2 regions of the Micrococcus sp. Alg238-R198 genome follow, and region 1 is predicted to be linked to the other one. Evidence: riboswitches for the same ligand, from Rfam matches in the RefSeq annotation. Region 1 holds a riboswitch; the other holds the start of a gene.
What was found. Region 1 has a riboswitch for thiamine pyrophosphate ahead of G6R13_RS01320 (FAD-dependent oxidoreductase). Riboswitches for the same ligand answer to the same signal wherever they lie in the genome.
Positions count from the first base shown of each region.

Region 2: it holds a riboswitch for thiamine pyrophosphate, as region 1 does, so the genes downstream of both, G6R13_RS03220 (thiamine ABC transporter substrate-binding protein) here and G6R13_RS01320 (FAD-dependent oxidoreductase) in region 1, are expected to answer to the same signal.

Region 1 covers NZ_UNRH01000001.1:280,081-295,164, forward strand. The annotation lists gene rho (transcription termination factor Rho) at 1-1,935, opposite strand, end outside; gene thrB (homoserine kinase) at 2,256-3,209, opposite strand; gene thrC (threonine synthase) at 3,213-4,325, opposite strand; gene G6R13_RS01290 (homoserine dehydrogenase) at 4,329-5,651, opposite strand; gene lysA (diaminopimelate decarboxylase) at 5,823-7,295, opposite strand; gene argS (arginine--tRNA ligase) at 7,304-8,974, opposite strand; gene moeB (molybdopterin-synthase adenylyltransferase MoeB) at 9,089-10,285, opposite strand; gene G6R13_RS01310 (thiazole synthase) at 10,282-11,100, opposite strand; gene thiS (sulfur carrier protein ThiS) at 11,104-11,346, opposite strand; gene G6R13_RS01320 (FAD-dependent oxidoreductase) at 11,343-12,512, opposite strand; TPP riboswitch at 12,506-12,636, opposite strand; gene thiE (thiamine phosphate synthase) at 12,658-13,401, shown strand; tRNA gene G6R13_RS01330 (tRNA-Arg) at 13,488-13,560, shown strand; gene thiD (bifunctional hydroxymethylpyrimidine kinase/phosphomethylpyrimidine kinase) at 13,757-14,596, opposite strand; gene G6R13_RS01340 (hypothetical protein) at 14,670-15,084, shown strand, end outside.
Region 2 covers NZ_UNRH01000002.1:253,539-268,622, forward strand. The annotation lists gene G6R13_RS03205 (bifunctional proline dehydrogenase/L-glutamate gamma-semialdehyde dehydrogenase) at 1-2,503, opposite strand, end outside; gene G6R13_RS03210 (agmatine deiminase family protein) at 2,635-3,684, shown strand; gene G6R13_RS03215 (AI-2E family transporter) at 3,650-4,936, opposite strand; TPP riboswitch at 4,983-5,088, shown strand; gene G6R13_RS03220 (thiamine ABC transporter substrate-binding protein) at 5,155-6,219, shown strand; gene G6R13_RS03225 (iron ABC transporter permease) at 6,219-7,949, shown strand; gene G6R13_RS03230 (ABC transporter ATP-binding protein) at 7,949-8,650, shown strand; gene G6R13_RS03235 (TetR family transcriptional regulator) at 8,647-9,153, shown strand; gene G6R13_RS03240 (RNase H family protein) at 9,366-10,718, shown strand; gene G6R13_RS03245 (alanine/glycine:cation symporter family protein) at 10,780-12,222, shown strand; gene G6R13_RS03250 (hypothetical protein) at 12,413-12,808, shown strand; gene G6R13_RS03255 (DUF6480 family protein) at 12,947-13,201, opposite strand; gene G6R13_RS03260 (acetyl-CoA C-acetyltransferase) at 13,460-14,608, shown strand; gene G6R13_RS03265 (fatty acyl-CoA synthetase) at 14,629-15,084, shown strand, end outside.

The DNA of each region.
Region 1 (15,084 bases):
CTCCTCCTGCGAGAGCAGGGCCTCCTCGCGGCGGGTGCCGGACGCGTTGACGTCCACCGCCGGGAAGATGCGGCGCTCCGCGAGGTGACGGGACAGGCGCAGCTCCATGTTGCCGGTGCCCTTGAACTCCTCGAAGATCACCTCGTCCATGCGCGAGCCGGTCTCGACCAGCGCGGTGGCCAGGATGGTCAGCGAGCCGCCGTTCTCGATGTTGCGGGCGGCGCCGAAGAACTTCTTCGGCGGGTACAGCGCCGAGGAGTCCACACCGCCGGAGAGGATGCGGCCCGAGGCCGGGGCGGCCAGGTTGTAGGCGCGGCCCAGGCGAGTCATGGAGTCGAGCAGCACGACGACGTCGCGGCCCATCTCCACGAGGCGCTTGGCACGCTCGATGGCCAGCTCGGCGAGGGTGGTGTGGTCGTCCGCCGGGCGGTCGAACGTGGAGGCGATGACCTCGCCGTCCACCGACCGCTGCATGTCGGTGACCTCCTCGGGGCGCTCGTCCACGAGCACCATCATGAGGTGGACCTCGGGGTTGTTCGTCTTGATCGCGTTGGCGATCGACTGCAGGATCATCGTCTTGCCGGCCTTGGGCGGGGAGACGATGAGGCCGCGCTGGCCCTTGCCGATGGGGCTGACCAGATCGATCACGCGGGGGCCGATCAGCTTGGGATCGGTCTCCAGGCGCAGGCGCTCCTGCGGGTACAGCGGCACGAGCTTGCCGAACTCCACGCGCTGCGGGTGCTCGACGGCGGGCTGACCGTTGACCGAGGAGATCTTCACCAGGGCGTTGAACTTCTGACGGTTGGAGCCGCCGCCGTGGTGCTGCTGCTTCTCACCGTCGCGCGGGGCGCGGATCGCGCCGACGACGGCGTCGCCCTTGCGCAGACCGTACTTCTTCACCATGGCCAGGGAGACGTAGACGTCGTTCGGGCCCGGCAGGTAGCCGGAGGTGCGGACGAACGCGTAGTTGTCCAGCACGTCGAGGATGCCGGCCACGGGCTGCAGGACGTCGTCCTCGGTCAGCTCGGTCTCGTCGACCTCGGGGCCGCCGCGGCCACGACGGTTGCGGCCGCGCTCGTTGCGGTTGCGACGGTTGCGGCGGTTGCGGCCGCCCTCGTCGTCGCGGTCGTCGCGGCGGCTGCGGTCCCCGCGTCCGCCGTCGCCCCGGCCGCCGTCCTCGGACTTGTCGCCGCGCTGCTCGCGCGAGCCGTCGCGGCCGTTCTCACGGTCCCGGTTGTTCTCGCGGCCGTTCTCACGGTCCCGGTTGTTCTCGCGGCCGTTCTCGCGGTCGCGGCCGTTCTCGCGGTCCCGCCCGTTGCGGCCGCGGCCGTTCTCGCGCCCGTTGTCGTCACGGTCCTCCCGGTCGCCGCGGCGGTCCGCGTCGGCGCCGTCCTCGCCCTTGGCGCCGTCGGAGCGACGGTCCTGACCCTGCTGGGCGTCGTCGTCGCCGGCGCGGCGGCGGCCGCGGGAGCGGCGCTCGGACTGCGGGCGGTCCTCGCCCTCGTCGCGGGTCTCGGACCCCCCGGACCGATCCTGGTCCGAGGCGGTCTCCCGGGGGGCCTGCTCGGTCTGGGCCTCGCGGGCCTCGGCCTGGGGCTGCCCGTCCTGGGCGGCGGCCGGAGCGGAGGTGTCGGCGTCGGCGCGGCGCGAGCGGCGGCGGGCCGGGCGCTCGGCGGCCGGGGCGGCGTCCTCTGAGGGCGGGGCGGCCGGGGCGGCCTCGACGGCGGGGGCCTGGGCCGCGCGCTCGGCGGCGTCGCGGTCCGCCACGGAGCCGCCGCGCTGGTGGTCGGAGATCGCGGTCACCAGGTCGGCCTTGCGCATGCGTGAGCCGCCGGCGATGCCGAGCTGGGAGGCCAGGGCCTGGAGCTGGGCGAGCTTGAGCGAGGCCAGGCCACCGCCGTTCGTCGGCGTGGTCTGTTCCGTGGATTCGGTCACGAAGGTTCCTTCTCCCTCGAATGCGGCCCGGCGGCGCGTGGCGCGTCGGGCTGCGGTGTGCATCCGGTCGGGCCGCGCAGCGGCGCCCCAGAAAACCGGGTTTCATGGTGTGAACTCATCAGTGGCGCCTCCCCTGATCGTGCGCAGTCGCTGCGTGACGGGGCGGAGGCGTCCGGACTCGACCGAGCCGGAGGGGGTCCCGCTCACCGGCCGTGCGCAGCACGGGATGGATCGCGGCGGGGTTCCGGCCGACGGCGCACGGTGCGTCCGGCCGTCACAGGCCCGGGCACCAGAGACCCGGGCCGCGCGAGGCGGTGGGGTCAGCCGTGGTGGAGTGATTCCACCCTAACACCGTCCACGGCCACGGACGGCACCAGCACGCGCCAGGCGGCCGCCCCGTCCGCCGTCAGAGCACGCGCCGCCTCCGCGGCGTGTTCAGCCGCCTGGACGCCGTCGCACAGCGCGAGCACCGTGGGGCCCGCGCCGGAGACGACGGCGGCATGGCCGCGCTCACGCAGCCCCGCGACGAGCGCGGCGCTGTCCGGCATGGCCACGGCGCGCGGCTCCTGGTGCAGCCAGTCGCGCGTGGCGGCCGGCAGCAGCGTGGGGTCCTCCGCCAGGGCGTGGACGAGCAGCGCGGCACGGCCGGCCTGGGCAGCCGCCACGGCGTGGGGCACCTCGGCGGGCAGCACGCCCCGGGCGACGTGGGTGGACAGCTCGGTGTCCGGGATCGCGACCACCGGCACCACGCGCTCGTGCAGCCGCAGCCGCGCCGTGGCCGGGCCGGGGACGTCGTCACGGATCCAGGAGACGGTGGCCCCACCCACGAGTGCGGGGGCGACGTTGTCCGGGTGCCCCTCGAAGCGGGTGGCCGCCTCGAGCAGGTCCGCGGGCGCCCGGCGCAGGGCGGCCGGCAGCAGGGCCTCGGCCGCGGCGTAGGCCGCGACGACGGCGGCCGCGGACGAGCCGAGCCCGCGGGCGTGCGGGATCCGGTTCACGGCGCGCAGGTGCAGCCCCGGCGCGGTGAACCCGCGGTCCCGCAGGTGCTCGTGCGCCAGGCGCAGGATCAGGTGCGCGCCGTCCCGCGGCAGGGTGGCCTCCCCCTCCCCCTCGACCTCCGCGACGTCAGGGCCCGCCACGACCGTGAGCGTCACCTCGTCGCGCAGCTCCAGGGCCAGGCCCATCGAGTCGAAGCCGGGGCCGAGGTTGGCGGAGGTGGCGGGGACGGAGACGGACGCGGCGGTCCCGGGCGCCAGCGGCTGCGGTGCGGCCATGGCTCAGCTCAGGCCGAGGGCCTGGGCGACGGTGACCACGTCGAACGGCACCGAGCGCGGGGTCACGTCGGCGCCGTCGGCGCCGCGCAGGGCCCACTGCGGGTCCTTGAGGCCGTGGCCGGTGACGGTGATGACCCAGCTCTTGCCGGCCGGCACGTTCCCGGCGGCGTGGTGCTTGAGCAGCCCGGCGACGCCGGCGGCGGAGGCGGGCTCGACGAACACGCCCTCCTTCGCGGAGAGCCAGCGATGGGCCTCGAGGATCTCCTCGTCCGTGACGGAGTCGATCATCCCGCCGGACTCGTCGCGGGCGGCCTCGGCCTGCTCCCACGAGGCCGGGTTGCCGATCCGGATGGCGGTGGCGATCGTGTCCGGGTCGGTCACGGGGTGGCCCTGGACGATCGGGGCGGCGCCCGCGGCCTGGAAGCCCCACATCACGGGGGTCTTCGTGGCCACCGCGGGCAGCTCGGCGTCCGAGGCGCCCTCGTGCGGGTTCACGTAGGGGGCGGCGTACTCGCGGTAGCCCTTCCAGTACGCGGTGATGTTGCCCGCGTTGCCCACGGGCAGCAGGTGGTAGTCCGGGGCGTCGCCGAGGGTGTCCACGACCTCGAACGCGCCGGTCTTCTGCCCCTCGATGCGGGCCGGGTTGACGGAGTTCACGAGGAACACGGGGTAGTTCTCGGCCAGCTTGCGGGCCACCTCGAGGCAGTCGTCGAAGTTGCCCTGCACCTGGAGGATCTCCGCGCCGTGGGCCACGGCCTGGGACATCTTGCCCATCGAGATCTTCCCCTCGGGCACGAGCACGGCGCACGTGATCCCGGCCTGCGCGGCGTAGGCCGCCGCCGAGGCGGACGTGTTGCCGGTGGACGCGCAGACGACGGCCTTCGCGCCGTCAGCGACGGCGGCGGTGATCGCCATGGTCATGCCGCGGTCCTTGAAGGAGCCGGTCGGGTTCATGCCCTCGAACTTCACGTGCACGGTGCCCTGCACCAGCTCGGAGAGGTGGGGGGCGTGGATGAGCGGGGTGCCGCCCTCGCCGAGGGTGATCACGCGCGTGTCCTCGGTGACGGGCAGGCGGTCGGCGTACTCGCGGACGACGCCGCGCCACTGGTGGGCCATGGGTCAGTTCCCTTCGACTCGGAGGACGGACGCGACCTCGTGGACGACGTCCAGGGCGGCGAGCGCCCCGACGGTGGCGTCGAGGTCGCGCTGCCGCGCACGGTGGGTGATCAGCCGCAGGGACGCGCCGGGGGCGTCCTCGCGCTCAGATGGGACCTGACGCAGCGTCTCGATGGAGACGCCGTGCTCCTCGAACACCCCGGCGACGCGGCGCAGCACACCGGGCTGGTCCGCCGCGCGCAGCACGACCATGAAGGAGGTGTGGGCCTCGGCCGGGTCCAGGGCGGGCAGGGCGGTGACGGGGGTGCGCAGGCGCGCCGGGCCGCCGCGCACGATGCGCTGGGCGATCGAGACGACGTCGCCCATCACCGCGGAGGCGGTGGGGGCGCCGCCGGCGCCGGGACCGTAGAACATGAGCTCGCCGGCGTTGTCGGCCTCCACGAAGACGGCGTTGAACGCCCCGCGCACGGAGGCCAGCGGGTGCTCCCGCGGCAGCAGGGTGGGGTGCACGCGCAGGACCGCGCCCTCGGCGCCGTCGGCGGCGCGGCCGCGCTCGGCGATCGCCAGCAGCTTGATGACGTAGCCCGCCTCCGCGGCGGCGGCGTTGTCCTCGGCCGTGATCGCGGTGATGCCCGCGACGGCCACCTGGTCCAGGGTGTACGGCGCCCCGAACGCGATGGTCGCCAGGATCGCGGCCTTCGCGGCGGCGTCGTGGCCCTCGACGTCGGCGGTCGGGTCGGCCTCGGCGTAGCCGAGCCGCTGGGCCTCGGCGAGGGCGTCGTCGAAGTCCGCCCCCTCGGAGTCCATCCGGTCGAGGATGAAGTTGGTGGTGCCGTTGGCGATGCCCATCACGCGGGTGACGCGGTCGCCGCCCAGGGAGTCGCGCAGCGGGCGCAGGATCGGGATGGCGCCGGCGACGGCGGCCTCGAAGCTGAGCTGCGCGCCGGTGGCGGCGGCCGCGGCGTACAGCTCCTCGCCGTGCTGGGCCAGCAGCGCCTTGTTGCCCGTCACCACGGACGTGCCGGCGGCCAGGGCGCGCAGGATCAGGGTGCGGGCCGGCTCGATGCCGCCCATCAGCTCGATGACGACGTCCGCGCCGTCCACGAGCGCCTCGGCGTCGGTCGTGTAGAGCGCCGGGCCCGCCTGCCAGTCGCGCGTCGCGCCCGTGTCCCGCACCGCGATGCCCGTGAGCTCGAGGTCGGCGCCCACGCGGTCCCGCAGGATGTCGGCGTCCTCGGTGAGGATCCGGGCGGTCTGGGACCCCACGGTCCCGCCGCCCAGTAGGGCGACCTTGAGTGCGGTGGGGGCGTCGGTGTGCTGGGGCATGGTCCTCCGTGATCCAGGGTGGGGTCGGGCCCGCGCGACCGCGCGGCCCGGCTGGCCTCGAATCTAGCGCGGCGCCCCGGCCCGTCCCACCGCGCGACACTCGGTGTCCGCAGAGCGGGACGGACCCACCCGGGCTCGAGGCCGGCGGCCGGGTGCGCCGCGCCCGCGTCCTCAGCGGGCGAGGCGCGGATCGGCCTCGCGGGCGAACAGGTCCTCCTGCGTCTCGCGACGGATGATCACCCGCGCCTGCCCGCCGGAGACCGCGACGACGGCCGGGCGGGCCAGCGCGTTGTAGTTCGAGGACATCACGTGCGTGTACGCGCCCGTGGCCGGCACGGCCAGCAGGTCGCCGCGGCCCAGGTCGGCCGGCAGGTACACGTCGCGGACCAGGATGTCGCCGGACTCGCAGTGCTTGCCCACCACGCGGGAGAGCACCGGCTCGGCCTCCGAGGTGCGGCGCGCGGAGACGGCGGTGTAGTCGGCGTCGTAGAGCACGGGACGCGGGTTGTCGGACATGCCGCCGTCCACGGCGACGTAGCGGCGGGCCGCGGTGCCGCCGTCGGGGGTGTCCGCGTCCACGGTCTTGGTCACCCCGACCGTGTAGAGGGTCAGCCCCGCGGGGCCCGAGATGGCCCGCCCCGGCTCGAGCGAGACCCGCGGGCACCTCAGGCCGAGGCGCTCGACGGTCTTCTGGACGTCGTCGGCGAGGGCGTCGGCGATCTCCGCGGCCGGGCGCGGCTCGTCCACGGCCGTGTAGGCGATGCCGTGGCCGCCGCCGAGGTCGAGCTCGGCCAGCTCCACCCCATGCTCAGCCTTGACCTCGGCGAGGAACTCGAGCACGCGTCCGGCCGCCAGCCCGAAGCCCTCGGCCTCGAAGATCTGGGACCCGATGTGGCAGTGCACGCCCAGCAGGTCGATCGACTCGGCCGCCAGGGCCGCGGCCACGGCGACGGCGGCCGGCGAGCGGCCGGCCACGTTGCCGTCCCGGTCGGTGGAGGCCGGGGCCAGGGAGAGGCCGAACTTCTGGTCCTCGTGCGCGGTGGCGATGAAGTCGTGGGTGTGCGCGTGCACGCCCGGGGTCAGCCGGAGCATCACGGGGGCGCGGCGGCCGGCCTCGGCCGCGAGCGCGGCCAGGTGGGTGAGCTCGTCGAGCGAGTCCACGATGATCCGGCCCACGCCCGCCTCGAGGGCGGTGCGCAGCTCGGCGTCCGACTTGTTGTTGCCGTGCAGGCCGATGTGGGCCGGGTCGACGCCGGCGGCCAGCGCGATCGCCAGCTCGCCGCCGGAGGCGGTGTCCACGCGCAGGCCCTCCTCGGCCGCCCAGCGGGCGGTGGAGAGGGTGAGCATGGACTTGCCGGCGTAGTAGACGTCCGCTCCCCCGCACAGGTCGGCGAACGCGGCGTCGAAGCCCTCGCGGAACGCGCGGGCGCGGGCGCGGAAGTCGTCCTCGTCCACCACGAGCAGCGGCGTGCCGAACTCCGCGGCGAGCGCGCTCGCGCGCAGGCCCTGGACGGTGAGCTCGCCGTCGGCGGCGCGGTCCACGCCGGCGGCCCACAGGCCGGGCACGAGCGCGTCCGGGTCCCCCGGCGCGGGGAGCCAGGCGGGGGCGAGCGGGGAGGCGGGGGCGGGCTGCGGCGTCGTCATCCGGGCGCTCACATCTTCTCCGGGGCGGTCACGCCGAGCAGGCCGAGGCCGTTGGCCAGCACCTGGGCGGTGGCGTCGTTGAGCCACAGGCGGGTGCGGTTGAGGGTCTCGACGGGACGCGGCGTCCCGTCGTCGGTGGGCATGGGCACGATGCGGCAGGCGGCGTACCACGAGTGGTAGGCCCCGGCGATCACCTCGAGGTGGCGGGCCACGCGGTGCGGCTCGCGCAGGCGCGCCGCCGCGCCGACGACGGCCGGGAACTCCGCCAGCTGGGCCAGCAGCTCCGACTCGGTGGCGTGGGTGAGCAGGGCGGCGTCGAACTCGGAGCGGTCCACGCCGTGGGCCTGCGCGGTGCGCGCCGCGCCCGAGGCGCGGGCGTGGGCGTACTGCACGTAGTAGACGGGGTTGTCGTTCGTGGCGGAGCGCAGCAGCTCGGGGTCGATCGTCAGGGGCGAGTCCGCGGGGTAGCGGGCCAGGTCGTAGCGCAGGGCGTCGCGGCCGAGCCACTCCACGAGGTCCTTGAGCTCGATGATGTTGCCGGCGCGCTTGGAGAGCTTCGCGCCGTTGACCGAGATGAGCTGGCCGATGAGGATCTCGATGTTCGTCGCCGGGTCGTCGCCGGCGGCGGCGGCGATCGCCTTGAGGCGGTTCACGTAGCCGTGGTGGTCGGCGCCGAGCAGGTACACCTTCTCCTCGAAGCCGCGGTCGCGCTTGTGGAGGTAGTAGGCGGCGTCGGCGGCGAAGTAGGTGGGCTCGCCGTTGGCGCGGATGAGCACGCGGTCCTTGTCGTCGCCGAAGTCGGTGGTCTTGAGCCACACGGCGCCCTCGCGGTCCTCGATGTGGCCCTGTTCGCGCAGCCGCTGCACGGCCTGTTCGATCGCGCCGGAGTCGTGGAGCGTCTGCTCCGAGGTGAACACGTCGAAGTGCACGTCGAAGGCGGCGAGCGTGTCCTTGATGTCCTGCATCTGGAGCCGGTACGCGGCCTCGCGGACCACCGGGCGGGCGGCCTCGTCCGTCAGCTCGCGCACGTCCGGGTGCTCGAGGGCGACGGCGTCGGCCAGCTCCTGCACGTACGCGCCCGGGTAGCCGCCCGCGGGGACGTCACGGCCGTGCAGGCGGGCGAGGACCGAGTCGGCGAACACGTTCATCTGGTTGCCGGCGTCGTTGACGTAGTACTCGGCGGTGACGTCCGCGCCCGAGGCGCGCAGCAGGCGGGCGATCGCGTCGCCCAGCGCGGCCCAGCGGGTGTGGCCGATGTGCAGCGGGCCGGTGGGGTTGGCGGAGACGAACTCCATGTTCACGGTGTGCCCGGCCAGGGCGTCGTTGCGGCCGTACTCCGGGCCGGCCTCGACGATCTCGCGGGCCAGGGCGCCGGCCGCGGCCGCGTCCAGGGTGACGTTGAGGAAGCCGGGGCCGGCGACGTCGACGGCGGCGATGCCCGGCTTCCCGGTCAGGCGCTCGGCCACGAGCCCGGCGAGGTCGCGCGGGGTCATCCCGGCCTTCTTGCCCAGCTGGAGGGCGACGTTGGTGGCCCAGTCGCCGTGCTCGCGGCTGCGGGGTCGCTCCACCTTCACGCGCGCGGGGGTGATCTCCTCCCGCAGCGCGGCGGGGAGGTCACCGGCATCGACGGCGTCGGTGAGGACAGCGGACAGCAGGGCGGAGAGGTCTTCGGGCTTCACCCGCGCAAGTCTACGGAAGGGCCGCCGCGCCCGTGCGCGTGCGAACGAACCCTGCGAGATGGCCCCCTCCGGCCCGCGGTGGGGGCCATCTCGCAGGGTTCGTCGGGGTGGGGGTCAGGCGGGCCAGGCGGCGAGGCCGCCGGCGAGGGACAGGACGCGCCCGCCGGCGCCCGGGTCGGCCCCGACGACGGCGTCCCGCGCCCGGGCCGAGCGGGCTCCGGCGGCGCAGTAGACCACCAGGACGCGGTCCTGCCCGGGCGCGTGGGCCGCCGGCTCCGCGAGGACGGCCTCGAGCGGGACGTGTCGATCGGCCACCGCCGCGGGGGCCTCGACGCGGCGCAGGCGCCGCTCCCAGTCCTCGCGGACGTCGAGCAGGGTGAGGGACGCGGCCCGGGCGGGGTCGGCGAGCAGGGCGGCCAGCGCGGCGGGGGCGATCTCCCCGCCCGCGGCGCCGCACGCCTCCGCCGAGCCGGGGGCGCCGGCGTCGTCCGGGCGGGGGGCCTGGTCCGCGTGGGCGGACAGGTCCGTCACGGGGGTCCGCTCGGGGTCGGGCACGAGCCGCAGCTCACGGAAGCGCATCGTCAGGGCGTCCACGGAGAGCAGCCGCCCGACCAGGGGCTCACCCACCCCGGAGAGCAGCTTGATCGCCTCGGCCGCCATGAGGGAGCCGATGATCCCGGGCAGCACCCCGAGCACTCCGGCCTGCGCGCACGAGGGCACCTCGCCGGGTTCGGGCCGCTCCGGGAACACGTCCCGGTACAGCGGCCCGCCCGGGGCGAACACGCTCACCTGCCCCGCGAACCGCAGGATCGCGCCCCACACCACGGGCACGCCGGCGATCTCGCACGCGTCGGCCACGAGGTAGCGGGTCGCGTAGTTGTCCGTGCCGTCGAGCACGAGGTCCACGCCGCCGACCCGTTCGAGCGCGTTGGCCGCGGTCAGGCGTTCGCGGTGCTCGACCACGCGCACCTCGGGGTGCAGGCCGCGCATCGTCGCGGCGGCGGAGGCGGTCTTGGGACGGCCGAGGTCCGCCTCGGCGTGGATCACCTGGCGGTGCAGGTTGGAGCGGTCCACCATGTCGTCGTCGATCACGTGGACCTCCCCCACGCCCGCGGCGGCGAGGTAGGTCAGCACGGGCGCCCCGAGGCCGCCGGCGCCGACCACGAGGACGCGGGAGCGCAGCAGCGCCAGCTGGGCCTCGGGGCCGAAGCCGTCCAGGCTCAGGTGGCGGGCGAAGCGCTCGAGCTGGGTGTCGGACAGTGCGGTGAGGTCGCGGGGCTCGCGGGCGGCGGGGTCCAGGGCGGCGGTCACCGCTCGTCCTCCTCGGCCGTGACCCGCCCGGCCATCGGCGAGGAGGCCAGGGCGTGCTCGCGGCGCGGGATGCGCCCGGCACGGCGGGCGCGGAAGCCCGCCTCGAGCGCGAGCCGGCACGCGTGGGCCATGCGGGCGGGCTCGGCGGCGCGGGTGATGGCGGAGGCGGCGAGCACGGCGTCGCAGCCGGCCTCCATCGCCAGGGCGACGTCCGAGGCGGTGCCCACGCCGGCGTCGAGCACGATCGGCACGGAGGCGCGGGAGACGATCAGCTCCAGGTGTGCGCGGTTGAGGATGCCCAGCCCCGAGCCGATCGGCGAGCCCAGCGGCATGACGGCGGCGGCGCCGGCCTGCTCGAGGCGCAGCGCCATGGCGGGGTCGTCCGAGGTGTAGGCCAGGACGGTGAAGCCGTCGGCGGCGAGCCGCTCGGTGGCCTCGAGGGTCTCGACGACGTCGGGCAGCAGGGTGCGCTCATCGGCGATGACCTCGACCTTCACGAGGTCGGTCTCGAGCGCCTCCCGGCCGAGCCGGGCGGTGAGCACGGCGTCCCGGGCGGTGTAGCAGCCGGCGGTGTTGGGCAGCACGTCGATGCCGAGGCGGTCCAGCAGCGCGACCAGGCCGTCACGGGTGTCCGCGGACCAGCGGCGCAGCGCCACGGTGGTGAGCGTGGTGCCGGAGGCGACGAGGGCGCCCTCGAGGGCGGTCAGGTCGGTGATGCCGCCCGTGCCCATGATGAGCCGGGAGGCCAGGTCGTAGCCGCCGATCCGCAGCGGCGGGATCGCGGGGGCGGCGGGCGGGGTGCGGTGCTCGGCCATCGCTCAGCCCCCCTGCACCGCGGTGACGACGTCGACCTCGTCCCCGGCGGCCAGCTCCCGGGTGGCCCAGGCCGACCGGGGCACGACCTCGCCGCCGACCGCCACGGCCACGCCGAGCCGCCGCCCATCCGCGGCGGCGCCGTCCTCGCCGATCGCGCGCCCGGTGACGTGCGCGACGACGTCGCGGACGGTGGCCACGGCCAGCTCGGCGGGCTCTCCGTTGAGGGTCAGGGGGAGGGTGCTCATGCGATCTCCTTCAGGCGGGCGTGCAGCAGCTCGAGGATCCGCCCGGCCGCCCAGGGGGCGAGCAGGATCCCGTGACGGTGGAAGCCGGTGGCGACGACGGCGCCCGGAGCCTCGGGCACGGCGAGCACGCGCGGGGCGTCGTCGGGGGTGCCGGGGCGGGCGGCGGTGGTGATCTCGACCAGCTCGCACTCGCGGACGGCGGGCAGGATCGCGGCGGCGTCGGCGAGCAGGTCCAGCACGGCCCCGGCGGAGGTGCCGGCCAGGCCGTCCTCGCGGGCCGAGGCGCCGACCACGAGGGTGCCGTCCGCGCGGGGCACGAGGTAGACCTGGCGCCCGTGGACGAGGCCGCGGACGGTGCGGGTGATCAGGTGCGACTCCCCCGGCAGCAGCTGCTCGGGGCGCACCCGCAGACGCAGCACGTCGCCGTGGACGGGGCGCAGCGGGACCTCGACGGCGGTGGCCGCGCCGCCGATCCCGCGGTGGCCCAGGCCCGCGGCGAGGACCGCGCCGTCGGCGGTGAGGACGCCCCCGTCGGCCAGCGTGAGGCGCACCCCCTCGCCCTCCGGGCCGGCGGCGGTGACGCGTCCGGCCACGAACCGGGCGGCGGGTCCGGCGCCGACCGGGAGCGGGCCGCCGTCGGGTCCGGTCTCGGCGCGCAGGGCGGCGACGCAGGCGGCGGCGAGCCGTCGCGGGTCCACCTGATGGTCGTCCGGGGCGTCGAAGCCGGCGGCCAGGCCCGGGGCCAGGGCGGGCTCGGCGCGGCGCAGCGCGCGGACGGAGACGGGCTCGACCCGGCGACCGAGGATCGAGGCGTGCTCGAGCACGTGGTCCCAGGCGCGGGCGTCCGAGGGGTCCGCGGCCACGATCCAGGCGCCCTGTGCGAGGAAGCCCGTCTCCACATCGGTGAAGGCGGCGAGCAGGTCCACGAGGGCCGGGTAGGCCTCCCAGCCGGCCTGCAGCAGCGGGGCGAGGTCGTCCTGGCTGAACTGGGTCTCGGCGAGCGGCGCGAGCATCCCCGCCGCGGCGTGGGTGGCCCCGGCCACGGCGTGCGGGCGCCCGGCGGCGTCCAGCTCGGGGGCGATCAGGGTGACGGCGTGGCCTGCGGCACGCAGACGCACGGCGGCGGTGAGGCCGATGATCCCGGCCCCGACGACGGCCACGTGCACGGACCGGTCCTCCTCACGGCGGCATGACCCGCATCGAGTGGTGATGGTCGGCCGCGCCGGCGCGGTGCGCCCCTGCGGCCCTCTCAGCCCGGCGTGTGCGGCCCGGGCTCCCATGGAACAGCGGCCAGTCTGCCACAGTGGGCGCATGCACTCCCCCGATCCGCTCCTGATGACCGCGGCCGGCCGCGACGACGGCGGCACCGGCCCCGGCGCGCGCCGCCGCGCCCGCCTCGCCGCCTCCCGGCTGTACGTCTGCACCGACCTGCAGCGGTTCCTGCGCCCGGACGGCACGCTCGACACGGCCGCGTTCGCCGACTTCTGCGCGGCGGCGTTCCGCGGCGGAGTAGACGTGATCCAGGTGCGGGACAAGGCCGTGGACGTGGCGGTCGAGCTGGCCGCGTTCGCCACGCTCGTCCCGCTGGCCCGGGAGCACGGGGCGCTCTCGGCCGCCAACGACCGCGCCGACGTCGCCGCCCTGGCCGGGGTGGACGTGTTCCACACGGGCCAGACCGACCTGACCACCGCGCAGTGCCGCGCCCTGCTGGGCCCGGACGTGGTGCTCGGCCGCTCGTGCCACACCGAGGCGCAGGTGCGCGGCGCCCGCGCGGAGGACGGCCTGGACTACTTCTGCACGGGGCCGGTGTGGGCGACGCCCACGAAGCCGGGCCGGGCCGCCGTCGGACTGGAACTGCCGACCCTCGCCGCACGCCTGGACGCGGAGGACCCGGCGGGGGCGCGGCCGTGGTTCGCCATCGGCGGCGTCGACGCGGACCGGCTGCCCGAGGTCCGCGCGGCCGGGGCGGAACGGATCGTGGTGGTCCGCGCCGTGACGCAGGCCGAGGACCCCGAGGCCGCGGCCCGGACCCTGCGCGCGGGCCTGCCCGGCTGACGCGCCCCGCGGGGAGGTCACGGACGGGCCGTCCTGATGGTGTAGAGTCGACGAGTCCGCAACGCGCTCGACGCGTCGCGACCCCCGCCTCCGTAGCTCAGGGGATAGAGCGTCTGCCTCCGGAGCAGAAGGCCGCAGGTTCGAATCCTGCCGGGGGCACGAGCGAACAGAGCCGGACCCCCGTGGCGACACGGTGGTCCGGCTCTTCTGCGTTCTGCGGACCCGGACGCTCGAGCGGAGCGGGAGGTCCGGGTCACCGGCATTCGAGGCGGGAAATCGACCTCATGGGACGTCCCGAGGTGCGTATTCGCCGGATTTCCCGCCTCGAACGTGTCGAAGCCCGGAGGTCCCGCCCTCAGCCCCGCTGCGCATGACCATGGTCGACGGGCCCGTGCCACGTCGGCCGCGAGGCGTCCCCGACCGCGAGCGCCTCCCCCGCCCGCATCGCGTCGGCCAGCCACGGCTTGGCCCGCTCGAGTGCGTCCTCCCAGCTCAGGCCCGCCCCGGCCAGCGTGGCCAGGGCCGAGGAGAGGGTGCAGCCGGTGCCGTGCGAGGCGCGGGTCGTCACGCGCGGGCCGCGCACCTCGTGCACAGCCCCGTCCACGCGCACGACGGCGTCCGGCACCTCCGCCGCTGCGGCCTCGTCCAGGTGCCCGCCCTTGAGCAGGACCGTCACGTCGTGCTCGGCGGCCAGGCCCCGCGCGGCGTCGAGGGCGGCGTCCCAGTCCGTCGCGTCCCGCCCGGTCAGCCGGGCCAGCTCGGGCAGGTTGGGTGTCACCAGGTGCGCCACCCGCAGCAGCCGGGCCCACGCGGCGCGCCCGTCGTCGTCGCCCACCGCGGTGAGGGCGTCCCCGCTCGAGGCCACCATGACCGGATCCAGCACGACGACGGCGGGCCGGGTCTCCTCGAGCCAGCCGGCGACGGCCCGCATGAGCTCCACCGTGCCGAGCATGCCGATCTTCACGGCGTCCACGGCGATGTCGGCGGCGACCGAGTCGAGCTGGGCGCGCACCACGTCCACCGGCAGCGGGTGGACGGCCTGCACGCCCTGCGTGTTCTGGGCGGTGATCGCGGTGATCGCGGTCATCCCGTAGCCGCCCCACGCGGCGATGGTCTTCAGGTCGGCCTGGACACCGGCGCCGCCGCCGGAGTCGGAGCCGGCGATGCTGAGCACACGGGGGACGGCGGAGGTCATGCGGGGGCTCCTTCGGGTCGGGGCGGATCGGCCGCCCGGGCCGGGCCGATCCCGCCCATGAGAATGTAGTCGCATGTCCCACGTCACAGAGAGCTCTCCCGCGCACCCCGGCCGAGCCGAGGAGTCGGCGCCGCTGCGGCCGACCTCCCCGCTCGGGATCGCCGCCACGTTCATCGGCACCACCATCGGCGCCGGGTACGCCTCGGGCAACGAGATCCTGCAGTACTTCGTGAGCTTCGGCCTCTGGGGCGGCACGGGGGCGCTCGTGATCGCCGGCGCGCTGTTCTTCCTGCTCGCGGTGATCGTGCTGCGGCTGGCGCAGAAGCTGCGGACCACGGACATCCACCGGATCGTGAACCCCACGACGTCGCGCGTGCCCACCTGGTTCGCGGACCTGTGCATCACCACGTCCCTGCTGGGGACGCTGGTGATCATGCTGGCCGGGGCCGGGGCGGCGGTGCACACCGCGTTCGGGCTGCCCTCGCTCG
Region 2 (15,084 bases), on a different contig from region 1:
CGCCGGGGGCCTCGATCACGGGGCCCATCTCGGCGCGCGGGTCCGCGGGGTGCGCCACGTGCAGGGACGAGGCGGCGTCCAGCAGCTGCCGGTGGAAGCGCTCGGAGGTGGCCACGGAGCCGACGAGCACCACGAGGGAGGACGCCGAGCACTTCTGGCCGGCGTGACCGAACGCGGACTGGACCACGTCCTTCGTGGCCAGGTCCAGATCCGCGGACGGGGTCACGATCACGGCGTTCTTGCCGGAGGTCTCGGCGAGCAGGTGCAGGTCGGGGCGCATCCCCTTGAACAGCCGTGCGGTGTCCCAGCTGCCGGTGAGGATGAGCCGCTCGACGGCCGGGTCGGTCACGAGCGCCGCGCCGACCTCCGCCTCGTCCTCGTCCGCCAGTGTCACCAGGCGCACGAGGTCCGCGGGGTCGTGCCCGGCGAGCGGGCCGCCGTCGTCGAACAGGCCCGAGTCCCGCAGCCCGGCCACGATCAGCTCCCACGCGACCGCGCCCGTCCGCTCGGACTGCGGGGCCGGCTTGAACACCACGGGCGAGCCGGCCCCGAGCGCGGCGAGGACGCCCCCGACCGGGATGGCCACGGGGAAGTTCCACGGCGGGATCACCAGGGTCAGGCGGACGGGCACGGCGCGAGCGCCCTCCACCGCGTCCAGGCCGCGGGCCAGGCGCGCGTAGTAGTGCGCGAAGTCCACGGCCTCGGAGACCTCGGGGTCGCCCTGGTCCAGGGTCTTGCCGGTCTCGGCGGCGGCCACCTCCAGCAGGCGGGCCCGGCCGGCGTGCAGGGCCCGTCCGACGGCGTCCAGCGCGTCGGCGCGCTCGTGGCCGGTGAGCGCGCCCCAGCGGGCGCCGGGGTGGGCGGTGGCGGCGATGGCGGCGCGGGCGTCGTCGGCCGTGGTGGCGCGGTGGGCGCGGACGGTGTCCGTCCCGAGGTCCGAGCCCGGGACGGCCGCGAGGATCCGGCGGGCCCACTCCCGGTTGCCGGGCAGCGCGGGGTCCGTGTCCGGGGTGTTGGCGAAGCCGTCCACGGGGGCGGGGGTCGGCCCGTCCTCCCCGCGGGACCGGTCCTGGAGGCGGTTCGGACGGGGCACGGCCGCGTCCAGGTGGCGCAGCGAGGCGCGGAAGCGCTCCTCCTCGCGGGCGAACAGGTCCGCGTCCGCGTCCAGGTCGAACACGGCGGACATGAAGTTCTCCGGGGAGGCGCCCTCCTCGAGGCGGCGCACGAGGTAGGAGATCGCCACGTCGAACTCCTCGGGCCGCACCACGGGCGTGTAGAGCAGCAGGGCGCCGACGTCGGCCCGGACGGCGGCGGCCTGGCCGGTGGCCATGCCGAGCAGCATCTCGAACTCCACCGCGGCCGGGTCGAGCCCGCGGCGCTCGATCAGCCGGTGGGCCAGGGCGACGTCGAAGAGGTTGTGCCCGGCCACGCCGATGCGCACGTGGGCCAGATGCTCCGGGGTGAGCGCGTAGTTGAGCACGCGCTTGTAGTTGGTGTCCGCCTCCTGCTTCGAGCCCACCGTGGCCAGCGGCCAGCCCGTCAGGGAGGCCTGCATCCGCTCCATGGGCAGGTTGGCGCCCTTGACCACGCGCACCTTGACCGGGGCGCCGCCGGCGGCGACGCGGCGCGCGGCCCACTCCTGCAGGCGCACCATGGCCGCGAGCGCGTCCGGCAGGTAGGCCTGCAGCACGATGCCGGCCTCGTAGTCGCGCAGGCCCGGCTGCTCGAGCAGGGCGGTGAACACGTTGAGCGTGAGGTCGAGGTCGCGGTACTCCTCCATATCCAGGTTGATGAAGGTGTCCCGATCCCGGGCGAGCTCGAACAGCGGGGTGAGCCGCTCGGTGATGTCCGCGACGGCCTCGTCGAACGCGTAGGGCGCGTGCGGGGCGGTGGCGGCGGAGACCTTGACGGACACGTAGTCGACGTCGTCGCGGCGGATCAGCGCGGCGATGCCCTCGAGTCGGCGGTCCGCCTCGCCCTGACCGAGGATCGCCTCGCCCAGCAGGTTGATGTTCAGCCGGGTGTGCTCGTCGCGCAGGGCCGCGATGGCCTTGCCGAGCTGCCGGTCCCGCGCGTCGACGATCAGGTGGGAGACCATGCGCCGCAGCACGCGGCGGGCCGTGGGGACGGCGATGCGCGGCACGAGCGGGGCGGCGCGGCCGCCGACGCCGAGGACGGCGCGCAGGGCCGGGGGCAGGAAGCCGGGGGCGCGGCCGGCGAGCTCCCGCAGCGCCCGGGCGGCGATCGCGGGGTCCTCGGGGCGGACCACGTGGTCCACGAAGCGCACGATGAAGTCGAGGCCGCCCGGCTCCTTCAGGGCGCCCGCCAGCTGGCGGGCCGCGAAGTCGGCCTCATGGTCGCGGGACTCGGCGAGCCAACGCCGCACCTGCGCGACGGCGTCGTCGGCGAGGGCGTGCAGGTCGGCGGGGTCGGGGATCCCGCCGGTCGCGCCGAGGACCCGGTCGAGATCGTCGTGGTCCTGGGCGGAGAACATCGCGGTCATGGCCGCACTCTGCACGTGTGCCGGGTCACAGGTCAAACCGCCGCGGCTTCCTGTCAGACGCCTATGCTCGATGGACATCCCCTCGCCGCGCGCCCGCGCGTCGCCGCCGTCTTCCCAGGAGCCCGTCCGCCATGGCCGCCGCCGACCCCGTCCCCACCGACGCGCGGGAGCGCCGGGACGTCGTCGTGCCCGTGCCCGGACCCGAGGATCCGCCCGAGCGGGCCTGGCTCGTCCTGCCCCACCGCCACCCGGTGCCGACGCTGCTAGACGAGACGCGGGACGCCGTCGTGGGCCTGGCCGAGACGCTCGCCGCCGTGCTGCCGGTCACCGTGCTCGCCCACCCGCGCGACGCCGGGGCGGCGCGGCTGGTGCCCCCGGAGGTGGACCTGCTGCGCGCGCCCGTGGGCTCACCGCTGCTGGGCCGCACCGGGCCGAGCTTCATCCGCCGCCCCGAGGGCCTGGCCGCCGTCGCCTGGCGCAGCGCCGCGGGACTGACCGGGACCGGACCGCTCGACGGCGCGGCCGCGACGGCCGTGGCGGAGGCGGCGGGACTGCCGCTGCTCACGCCCCTGCTGTGCGCCCCGCGCGGGGCCTGGGTGACCGACGGCGAGGGGACGGCCGTGGTGGCCGCGGACCCCGTGCTGGACGGGCGGATCAACGGCGCGTGGACCCCCGGCCAGGTGGCCGCCGAGTTCGCCGCCCTGCTGGGGATCACCCGGGTGCTGTGGGTGCCGCCGGCACCGCGGCCGGACACCGGGCCGTGGGGCGGGCCCGGTCACCTGGCCTCGTGGGTGCGCCTGCAGGGCGACGGCGAGGCCGCCGTGCACTGGCGCGGCGACCGGTTCCACCCCGAGCACCCGTACGCCGCGGCGGCGCTGCGCTTCCTGCAGGGCGCCGACGACGCCGCCGGCCGGCCCCTGCGCGTGCGCACGGTGACCGGGGCGGCGCAGCCCGCCGAGTACGACCCGGCCGAGCGGGGCCCCCGCTCCCTCCTGGACACGCTGCCGCTGGGCGCTGCGGTGCTGCGGCCGGCGTTCGAGGACGCCGCGGGCGAGGAGGCCGCGGCCGCCGCGTGCGCGGCACTGCACCCGGGGCTGCCCCAGCTGTCGTTCCCCGCCCCGCCGCTGCTGCGGCTGGCCGGCGCGCTCAACGACCTGGTGCTGCTCCAGCCCCGCCCGTGACCTCGTCGGTCGCGGGGCCGTCGTCGTCCCCGCCGTCCGTCGGGGCGCGGTCCTCGTCCTTCCCGTGCGCGTCCGAGCGCCAGGCCGCCGGGCGCAGCCGTTCCAGGAGCGAGGACTGACGGCGCTCCATCCCCTTCAGGTCCGAGGCGATGAGCGCGTTGATCCAGCGGGCGTTCGGGTCGGCGTCGATCAGCACGGCCTTGGCCAGCAGCGTGCAGGGCAGCGCGAGGATGGCGCCGAGCGGGCCGAGGACCCAGGCCCAGAAGAGCAGGGAGAGGAAGCTGACGGTGGGGATCACGCCGATCGCGTCGCCGGCCACCTTGGGCTGGATCACGGACTGCAGCACGAAGTTCAGCACCGAGTAGCTGACCACCACCCACAGGAAGTCGGACCAGCCGCCCGCCGCCAGGCCCAGGACGGCCGGCGGCAGCAGGCCGATGATGAAGCCGATGTTCGGGATGTAGTTGGTGAGGAAGCTGAGCACGCCCCACACGAGCGCGAGCGGCACGCCGATCAGCATGAGGGCAATCACGTCCAGCACCGCCACGATCAGGCCGAACACCGTGGTGACCACCCAGTAGCGGCGCACGCCCTGGGCGAACTCGACCAGGGCGTGGCCGAACTCGTGGCGGGCGGTGCTGAGCAGGCGGACGCGGCGTTCGACGTCCATCGAGTCCATCGCGAGGAAGAACATGCCCATGATCACGGTGACGAGCAGGCCGAAGACCGCGTAGACGTTCGTGGCGATCTTCGTGACGGCGCTGACGGCCGTCCCGGTGACGGCACTCATGTCGATCGAGGCCAGCTGCTGGGACACCATGTCCGGGGTCACGCCGCGCTCGTTGAGCCAGTGCGAGACGTCCAGGACGATCTGCTGGAAGCGGTCCGCGTACTTCGGCAGCTCCGCCACCAGCTCGAGGCCGGACCACACCATCATGCCCCCGAACACGGCCATCACCGCGACGACCAGCAGGACGGTGGTGGCGGCCCCGAGCACGGGGTGCAGGCCCCGGCGGATGAGCCAGGCCTGCAGGGGGTAGGCCACGATCACGAGGTTCAGCCCCAGGAAGACGGGCGCCGCGATGGAGGCGATCCCCTGGAAGAACTGCACCACCAGCACCAGGCCCGCGAGCGTCAGGACGATCACCAGCATGCGCGGCCACATGCGGTGGGGGCGGCGGATGTCCCAGTCGGAGGCGGGGCTGGACGAGGCGGGCGGCGGGGTCACCCCCGCGGGCTGTGCGGCGCTCACGCGGGCAGTCTATGCGCGGGCCGGACGGGGTAGGGTCGGGACCAGTCCACATCGACAGGGGAGCGCCCGCGCGGCGCTGAGAGTGCGGTCCGCCGCAGACCCTCGAACCTGCTCCGGTCCGCACCGGCGAAGGAAGTCGAGTCTCCCGGTCGACGTCGTCCCGGGATTCCGGTGGCGGCCTCGTCCCGGCCCCTCCGCCGTCCCAGAGGAGAACCGCCATGTCCCGCACCCCGCACCGCGCCCTCGCCGCCCTCTCAGTGGCCGCCCTCGCCCTCACCGGCTGTTCGGTGTCCGGCTCGTCCGGCGACGGGGCGTCGTCGTCCGCCGCCGGCGCCGGCGGCGAGCCGACGACGGTGACGATCATGACGCACGACTCGTTCAACCTGCCCCAGGAGCTCGTCCAGAAGTTCGAGCAGGAGTCCGGCTACACCCTGAAGACCACGGCCCCCGGCGACGCCGGCAGCGTGGTGAACCAGCTCCTGCTGGCCAAGGACGAGCCCACCGTGGACGGCGTCTACGGCGTGGAGGACCACTCGGCGCACCGCCTCGTCCGCGAGGGCGTCGTCGCCGAATACACCCCGCAGGACCTGCCCGCCTCCGCGCAGGACCGGATGGTGGAGGACCGCATGACCCCGGTGGACCAGGGCCAGGTGTGCTTCAACACGGATCCGGCATGGTTCGAGGCCCACGACGTCGAGGCCCCCACCTCGATCGACCAGCTCGACGACCCCGAGTACGCGAAGCTGACGGTCGCCACCTCCCCCGTGGCCTCCTCCCCCGGCCTGGCGCTGCTCGCGGCCACCACGGAGAAGTACGGCGACGACGGCTGGCAGGACTGGTGGCGGGGCCTGATGGAGAACGGGGGCAAGGTCGCCGACAGCTGGTCCGACGCCTACAACTCGGACTTCTCCGGCGGCGAGGGCAAGGGTCGGTTCCCGGTGGTGCTCTCCTACTCCTCCTCCCCCGCGTTCGCCCCCGAGACCGAGGTGATCGAGGACTCCTGCACCCCGCAGGTCGAGTACGCCGGCGTGCTCGAGGGCGCGAAGAACCCCGAGGGCGCGCAGGCGTTCGTGGACTTCATGCTCACCGAGGAGGTCCAGTCCGCCCTGCCCGAGTCGATGTACATGTACCCGATCGACGAGTCGGTGCAGCTGCCCGAGGAGTGGGCGCAGAACGCGCCGCTCGTCGAGGACGCCATCACCCCGGACCCCGCCCGCATCGACGAGCGCCGCGAGGACCTGCTGAAGGAGTGGACCGCCCTGTCCGAGGCCTCCCGGCGCTGATGTCCGCGCTCACCGAGGTCGCGGCCCCCGGCACGGACCTGCCGCGCCGGCGGGCCCGCGGCCGGGGGGACGGGCTCGGCCCGTGGTGGCTGGTGGCCGCCGTCCTGCCGGTCGCCTTCCTGCTCGTCTTCTTCGCGTGGCCCGTGGCGGCCATGCTCTGGCGCGGGATCGGCGGCGACGCCGACGCGTTCACCGGCGCCGTGGACCTCACCGCCTTCGGGGAGACCCTCGCCCGCGAGCGCACGTGGCGCATCCTCGGCCAGACGCTCGGCATGGCCGCCGCCGGCACGGTGGTCTCGGTGGCGCTCGGCCTGCCGACCGCGTTCGTGCTGCACCGGCGTCGCATCCCGGGGCGGGCCGTGCTCCGCGCCCTCGTGCTCGTGCCGTTCGTGCTGCCCACGGTGGTGGTCGGCGTCGCGTTCCGCGCCCTGCTCGCCCCCGGCGGACCGCTCGGCTTCACCGGGCTGGACCAGACGACCACCGCCGTCGTGCTGGCCATGGTCTTCTTCAACGTGTCCGTGGTGGTGCGCCAGGTGGGCGCGCTGTGGAACGCGCTGGACCCGCGCCAGACCGAGGCCGCCCGCACCCTGGGCGCCTCGCCGTGGCGGGCGTTCCGCACCGTGACGCTGCCCCAGCTCGCCCCGGCGATCGCCGCGAGCGCGGCGCTGGTGTTCCTGTTCTGCGCGTCCGCGTTCGGCATCGTCCAGACGCTCGGCCGGCCCGGCTACGGCACGCTCGAGTCGGAGATCTGGGTGCAGACCTCCGTCTACCTGGACCTGCGGACCGCGGCGGTGTTCTCCGTGCTGCAGTTCGCGGTGGTGCTGGCCGCCGTCGTGGTCTCCGGCGTGACGGCGGCGCGCACCCAGCGGGCGCTGCGCCTGCGGGAGACGCCGCCGGCCCGGCTCACGCGCGCGGACGCGGTCCCGGTGGCCGTGATGCTCGCGGTGGTGGCGCTCGTGGTGGCGCCGATCCTGACGCTCGTGGTGCGCTCCTTCCACACCCGCCACGGCTGGGGGCTGGGCAACTATCGGCTGCTGTCCACGAGCGCGGGCAGCGGGTTCGTGGGCGGGTCGACGCCGGCCCAGGCGCTCGAACAGTCCCTGCGGGTGGCCGTGGACGCCACGCTCGTGACGCTCGTGGTGGCCGTGCCGCTGGCCCTGCTGCTGACCCGGCCCTTCCGTTCACGCGCGGCGCTGGTGGCCCAGCGGGCCCTCGACGGCGCCCTGCTCCTGCCGCTCGGGGTGTCCGCGGTGACCGTGGGCTTCGGCTTCGTCGTGTCCCTGCGGGCCGCGTTCCCGGAGCTGGCGGCCTCGGGCGTGCTCGTGCCACTGGCCCAGGCGGTGGTGGCGCTGCCGCTCGCGGTGCGGGCGCTCGTGCCCGTGCTCGCGGCGGTGGACCCGCGGCTGCGAGAGGCCGCGCGCACCCTCGGGGCGGGCCCGTGGCGGGTGCTGGCCACGGTGGACGGCCCGTTCCTCGCGCGCGGCGTGGGTGTGGCCGCGGGCTTCGCGTTCGCGGTGTCCCTGGGCGAGTTCGGGGCCACGAGCTTCCTGGCGAGCCCGTCCGCGCCCACCCTGCCGGTGCTGATCGCCCGGCTGCTGGGCCGGCCGGGCGCGGACAACTACGGGATGGCGCTCGCGGCGGCCACGGTGCTGGCCGTGCTGAGCGCCGGGATCATGCTGGTGTGCGAGCGGCTGCGCCCCCGGGGCCCGGCCGGGGCGGGAGGTCTGTGATGACGCCGACGACGACGGGGGCCTCCCTCCGGCTCCGGGACGTGGCGATCCGCTACCCGGACGGCTCCACCCCCGTGCGGGGGACGGACCTGGACGTGGCCGCCGGGGAGATCGTGGCGCTCGTGGGCGCCTCCGGCTCGGGCAAGTCCACGATCCTGCGCGGGATCGCCGGGCTCGAGGACGTCGTGGCGGGCACGGTGGAGCTCGACGGGCGGGACGTGGCCGCGGTGCCGACGCACCGCCGGGGCGTGGGGATGGTGTTCCAGGACGGGCAGCTGTTCCCGCACCGGACCGTGGGCCGGAACGTGGCGTACGGCCTCGAGTCCGCCGGCTGGGACCGGGCCCGGCGGCGGGCACGCGTGGCCGAGCTGCTGGACCTGGTGGGCCTGACCGAGCTCACGGACCGGCCTGTGCAGCGGCTCTCCGGCGGGCAGGCCCAGCGCGTGGCGCTGGCCCGGTCGCTGGCCCCGGCCCCGCGGGTGCTCCTGCTGGACGAGCCGCTGTCCGCGCTCGACGCGGACCTGCGCCGGCGCCTGGCCGAGGACATCCGGACGGTGCTGCGGGCGGCGGGGACGACCGGCGTCGTCGTCACCCACGACCTCGCGGAGGCCGCGGTGATGGCCGACCGCACCGTGCGCCTGGGCGCGGGGGGACGCATCGCGGCGGAGGAGGACGGCCCGGCGGTAGCCTCTCAGGCATGACCCCGCCCGCACCCCGCCCCCGGCTGACCGCCCAGGACGTGGTGGACGCCGCCGTCGGGATCCTGCAGGACTTCGGCATGGGCGACCTGTCCATGCGGCGCGTGGCCGCGGTGCTGGGCGTGCAGGCCTCCGCGCTGTACTGGCACGTGCCGGACAAGCAGTCGCTGCTGGCGCGGGTGGCGGACCGGATCGTCGCCGAGGCGGAGGAGACCGTGCGCGCCCGCCGCGTCACGGACCTGGCGGGCCGCGCCGAGGCCGCGGAGGCCGCCCTGCTGCGGCACCGGGACGGGGCGGACGTGGTGCTCTCCGCCCTCGCGCTCGGGCTGGGCGGCCTCGGCCTGCACCGTCTGCTCACCGAGGCGGCGGACACCCCGGAGGACGGGGAGCGGGCCCTGGCGCTGCTGCTGGGCACCGTGTCCCTGCGGCAGCAGCGCGCGCAGGCGCAGGCGCTCGGCGTGCCGACCGGCCCGGACGTGCAGCGGCACCGCACGGACCCGCTCTGACGCCTCGTCCGACGCGGCCGCGCGGGAGGCCGAGGAGAGGAGACCTGCCTCCTCACAGGTGCGCTCGGTAAGGTCGCCCAGAGCAGAACAGGTCGGGACGGGTCGTCCCCTTCGTCCACGGCGATCCCGCCCGACCGCCGCAGGACCAGCATGGCCCGCCGGACCCGGCTCACAGTTCCGGCGCGGTCCCCTTCGACACAGCCGGCGAAGCCATGGGAGCACGGATCAACCACCCGCGGACGGTCGTGGACCGGACGCTGCATCACGACGTCGAGCCCGCACACCCCGCGGCGCTCGTCGACGTGGGCTGGGACTTCCGTGGCCCGGGCGCCAAGGCGGAGGAGCAGCACCGCCCGCTGCGCGTGGTCCGTGCCCGCCGGCCTCGGGGCACCCCGCGGGACCGGAACGGCGTCGACCTCACGCGCACCGGCCCCGTCGTCCCCCGCCCCTCCCCGCCGCGCACCCGGATCCGCCGGGACGGCGTCCGCGTGGTGGCCAGCCCGCTGGCCATGCTGCCCGGCGTGGACCACGGCCCCGCCCTCCGCCTGGACCTGCATCCGACGACGGGGGGCATCGTCTACGTGGCCCGCGAGCTCGAGCTGCGCGAGCTCGGCGACGACGTCCGCGGCCACGTCTACACCGGGATGGTCGGGACGGCGCATCTGAGCGCCTTCTGGTCCACCGTCACCGTCGACCTGCCGCCGGAGCGCCCGGTGATCGTGCGGCTGCGCTCGGACCGGGACGCCGAGCTGCTCTCCCTGCTCGAGGTCCTCGCCCCCGTGGACACGCGCGTGGTCTCCTACCGGCTCGACGAGTCCCCCGTGGGCACGCAGCGCTCCAGCTACCTGCTGCCGGACGTGGACCCGGAGACGGTCGCCCAGACGGGCGCGGCCCGGATCCCGCTCGAGGCCATCGAGGCCGCCCAGGAGGAGGAGGACGCGCTGCGCCGCTCCTCCGGCGTCTTCCTCTCCCGCCGCCGCACGGACCGCTTCCTGCGCCGCAACCTGCCCGGGGTGACCCACAGCCTCACGTTCGCGGACGAGGCTGACGTGACGGACGTGTACGTGGACGGCTCCGTGCTGCGCGGCTCCCGCATCGGCGGGGCGGCCGCCGTCGCCGGGCCGAGCATGTGGGCCGTGCAGGCCGTGGCCGGGGCCACGATGCCGCTCGAGGTGGAACTCGAGGCGCTCGTGCTGGGGCACGTGATCTGCGCGTGGGCGGGCACCCCCGGCGGCCGGGTCACCATCCACTCGGACTCGCGCGCCGCGCTGGCCCTGCTCAACGCCGCCCGCCGCGAGCGGCTCACCCTCGGCGGCGCCCGGGGCGAGCGCATCCGCCGCACCCTGCGGCGCCTGCTGGCCGCCGTCGACCTGGCGCAGGCCGCGGACGTCCAGGTGGACACCACGTGGGTCAAGGGCCACGTGGGGGTGCACGGCAACGAACTCGCCGACGACCTCGCCCGGGCCGCCGCCCGCCACGCCAGCGTCGGCACCCCCGAGGGGGACCTGCCCGAGCGGATGGGGCAGCTGATCCAGCTCCGCGTCGAGGACGACGCCGCCGGCTGACCCCGGCCCCCGATTCCCCGTCCTCCGCCCCAGCCTCTAAGGTGGGGCTGTGGAAGCGACAGTGGAACAGATCACAGCGGCCATCACGGCCCTCAACGACAAGTACTGGTACGTCGTGATGGCGCTGCTCTTCGTGGCCGGGGTGTGGTTCACCATCCGGACCGTGGGCGTGCAGGTGCGCATGCTCCCGGAGATGCTGCGGTCGGTGACGGCCAAGTCCCAGACCGGATTCGAGAACGACGGCGTGAGCCCGTTCCGCGCCTTCACCATCTCGGCGGCCTCGCGCGTGGGCACCGGCAACGTGGCCGGCGTGGCGATCGCGATCGTGATCGGCGGCCCGGGCGCCGTGTTCTGGATGTGGCTGCTGGCGATCATCGGCGGCGCCACCGCGTTCGTCGAGTCCACGCTGGCCCAGCTGTACAAGCAGAAGGGCGCGGACGGCTACTTCGGCGGGCCCGCGTACTACATCCGCGACGGTCTGGGCGCGAAGTGGCTGGCGGCCGTGTTCGCCGTCGCCATCACCGTGACCTACGGCTTCGTGTTCAACGCCGTGCAGTCCAACTCGATCTCCGAGTCCGTGCAGGCCAACTGGGGCGCGTCCTCCACCACCGCGTGGATCGTGGGCCTGGGCCTGGCCGCCCTCACCGGCCTCGTGATCTTCGGCGGCGTGCGCCGGCTCTCGGCCGTGACCAACGTGCTGGTCCCCGTGATGGCCACGTTCTACATCTTCCTGGCCCTGATCGTGATGGTCGTCAACATCACCGAGGTCCCGGGCATGATCGCGCTGATCGTGGGCCACGCCTTCGGCCTGCGCGAGGTCGCGGGCGCCGCCGTCGGCATGACGATGGTGATGCAGGGCGTGCGCCGCGGCATGTTCTCCAACGAGGCCGGCATGGGCTCCGCCCCGAACGCCGCCGCCACCGCGGCCGTCTCCCACCCGGCCAAGCAGGGCTTCGTGCAGTCCCTGGGCGTCTACTTCGACACCCTGATCGTGTGCTCGGCCACCGCGTTCGTCATCCTGCTCTCCAACCCGGCCTACGGACGCGGGGAGGCGCTCGGCATGCAGGTGACCCAGGGTGCGCTCCAGCAGGCCGTGGGCGCGTGGGCCGGCCCGGCGCTGACCGTCATCATCTTCTTCCTGGCCTGGTCCTCCGTGCTGGGCAACACCTACTACGGCGAGGCCAACATCCGGTACCTGGCCGGCCGCCACGCGGGTCCGGCCATCACCGTGTTCCGCGTGCTCGTGCTGGTGTGCGTGGTCGGCGGCGCGCTCGGCTCCGTGGCGCTGGTGTGGAACCTCGCGGACACGTTCGCGGCCCTCATGGCGACCATCAACCTCGTGGCGATCATCCCGCTGGGCGGACTGGCCGTGAAGCTGCTCCGGGACTACGAGCGCAAGCTCAAGGCGGGCATGGATCCGGGCTTCCACCTCTCCGACCTGCCCGAGGCACGGAACGTGGCCCTGTGGCGGGACGAGCCGAAGACCTCCCCGCTCCAGGACTGACGCCCCCGCCCGCGCGTTTCGAGGCGGGATATCGACCCCATCTGGCTGCCGCGGGCGGCCGTGGGGTGGATATCCCGCCTCGATGCATGAGGAGGCCCGGTCTGGACACCGTGCGGGGGTCGACGCCTAGGTTGAGGCGCACCCGACCGGCCACGCACGAGTGGCCGGCACGACGTCCGAGGAGGACACCATGGGCATCCTCTCCAGCCTCACCCGCACTCTCGGCGGCGGTGGCCGCCGCTCCAGCCGACCCACCATCGGTGCGCACATCGGCCGGTCCCCCGGCTTCGGCCGGCAGGCCCGCTCTCAGGGACGCCGGTCCAGCGGCCTGGGCGGTGCCCTCCTGGGCACGCTCGGCGGTCTGGCGCTGCGTGAGCTCTCGCGCCGCGGCGCCGGGGGCACGACGCGCGGGCGCAGCTCCGGTGCGTACCGCGGCGGCTTCGGACCCTCGGCCCGGTCCACGGGCGGCCTCGGCACCGGCCTGCTGGGCGGGCTGCTCGGCGGGGCCCTCGCCTCCCGCGGCCGGTCCGGTGCCGCCGGCCGACGCACGGCGGGTGGCCGCCGGACCGTGGGCGGCGGCTTCTGACCGCTGCGACGGCGCGGCGTCGCAGCTGAGCGGCATCACCGCGGAGCGGACACGACCACGGGGCGGGCACCGACGGATCGGTGCCCGCCCCGTGGTCGCGATGGGCCGGTGGCGTGCTCGAGGCGTCTGCGCCGCGGCTCAGCCGAGGCCGGCGACGCGGCCCAGGATGAACACCAGGACGCCGATGACCACGAGGGCGATGATCAGCCCGAGCACGATCTTGCCGGCCGAGCGCTCGCCGGTCTGCTCCACGTCCATGCCCGGGTTGCTCGGGCCGACGCCTGCGCCCTCGGCTGGGGGCGTGTCGCCGTCGAACGCGACGCCGGAGGTCTCGTCCGTCGCCTCGCGTGCGCGCCGGGCGTCCTGGGGGTCGGGGGTGTGCGGGGTGGCCATGGCCGGCTCCTCTCGTCTCAGCGGCACGGGTGCGTGCCGCTGGCCCTCACGGTAGGCCCGGGGCAGGGGGTCCTGACCAGGGCGAGGCGACGCCCGCCCCAGCGCTTTCGTGGCCGAAACGGCGCGCCCCGAGCCGCTTTCGTTGACGAAACGGCGCTCCTCCAGGCCGCCGCAACGGATCCCGTCACACTCTTGATCGTTGGATGTCCAAGCAATAGCGTGATCGGCGTCACGTCCCCGCCGTCCGGAGGAGCCCCCATGCCCGAGGCCTACATCATCGACGCCGTCCGCACCCCCGTGGGTCGCCGAGGGAAGGGGCTCGCCGGCGTACATCCCCTCGATCTGGCGGCCGCGCCGCTGCGCGAGCTCGTCGCCCGCCAGGACATCGACTCGGCCGAGTACGACGAGGTCATCCTCGGCTGCATCGACCAGCTCGGCCCACAGGCCATGGACGTGGCGCGCAACGCCTGGCTCGCGGCCGGGCTCTCCGAGGACGTCCCCGGCACCACGGTCGAACGCCAGTGCGGCTCCGGCCAGCAGGCGGTCCACTACGCCGCGCAGGCCATCATGAGCGGGACGGCGGACCTCGTCGTCGCCGGTGGCGTGCAGTCCATGTCCGCGATCCCGCTCTCCCGGTCCAACACGGCCGCCCGCGATCTCGGCTTCCCCGACCCGTTCACCGGCTCCGAGTCCTGGGCCGCCCGCTACGGGGACGAGGAGATCTCCCAATTCCGCGGGGCCGAGATGATGGCCCGGCACTGGAACCTGGACCGGGACACCCTGGAGGAGTTCGCGGTGCGCTCCCACGAGCGCGCGCTCGCCGCCCAGGCCGACGGTCGCTTCGACCGCGAGATCCTGCCCCTCGCTGGCCTCACCGCGGACGAGGGCCCCCGCACCCCGGACGCCGCGAAGATCGCCTCGCTCGACCCGATCGTCCCCGGCGGGCTGCACACCGCGGCCACCGCGTCCCAGATGTCCGACGGCGCGGCCGCCCTCCTGCTCGCCTCCGAGGAGGCCGTGCGCCGCCACGGCCTCACCCCGCGAGCCCGCATCCACCACCTCTCCGCCCGCGGCGCCGACCCCGTCATGATGCTCTCCGCCCCGATCCCGGCGACGGCGTACGCGCTCGACCGCATGGGCCTGACCATCGACGACATGGACCTCGTGGAGATCAACGAGGCGTTCGCCGCCGTCGTGCTGGCCTGGCTGACCGAGACCGGCGCGGACCCGGCGAAGGTCAACGTCAACGGCGGGGCGATCGCCCTGGGCCACCCCATCGGCGCCACCGGCGCCCGCCTGATGACCTCGCTGCTGCACGAGCTCGAGCGCAGCGGCGGCCGCTACGGCCTGCAGACCATGTGCGAGGGCGGCGGCCAGGCCAACGTCACCGTGATCGAACGTCTCTGACCCGTCCCCCGGAGGTTCCCATGCGAGGCCAGATCACCCACCCCACCGACACCGCCGCCCACCCCTCCCCCGCCCCGGAGGACACGATCGGCCGCGTGTTCGCACGCGCGGTCGCCCGCTCCCCGCAAGCCGTCGCCCTGCGCTTCGAGGACCGCGACTGGACCTACGCCCAGCTCCGCGACGGAGCGCACCGCGTGGCCCGCCGCCTCCAGGACACCGGCCTGCCGGCCGGCACCCGGGTGGCCGCCTACGCCACCAACTCGGACGCCTACGCGCTGCTCTTCCTGGCCTGCGTCACGGCCGGCTACGTGCACGTGCCCGTGAACTTCGCGCTCAAGGGCGGCGAGCTCGCGCACGCCCTCGAGGACTCCGGCGCGGAGCTGCTGGTGGCCGACGCCGGCATGCTCGAGCGCGTCGACCAGGTCCGGGCCGAGGGCCGCGCGTCGGCTCTGCGGCACGTGTGGACCATGCTCCCC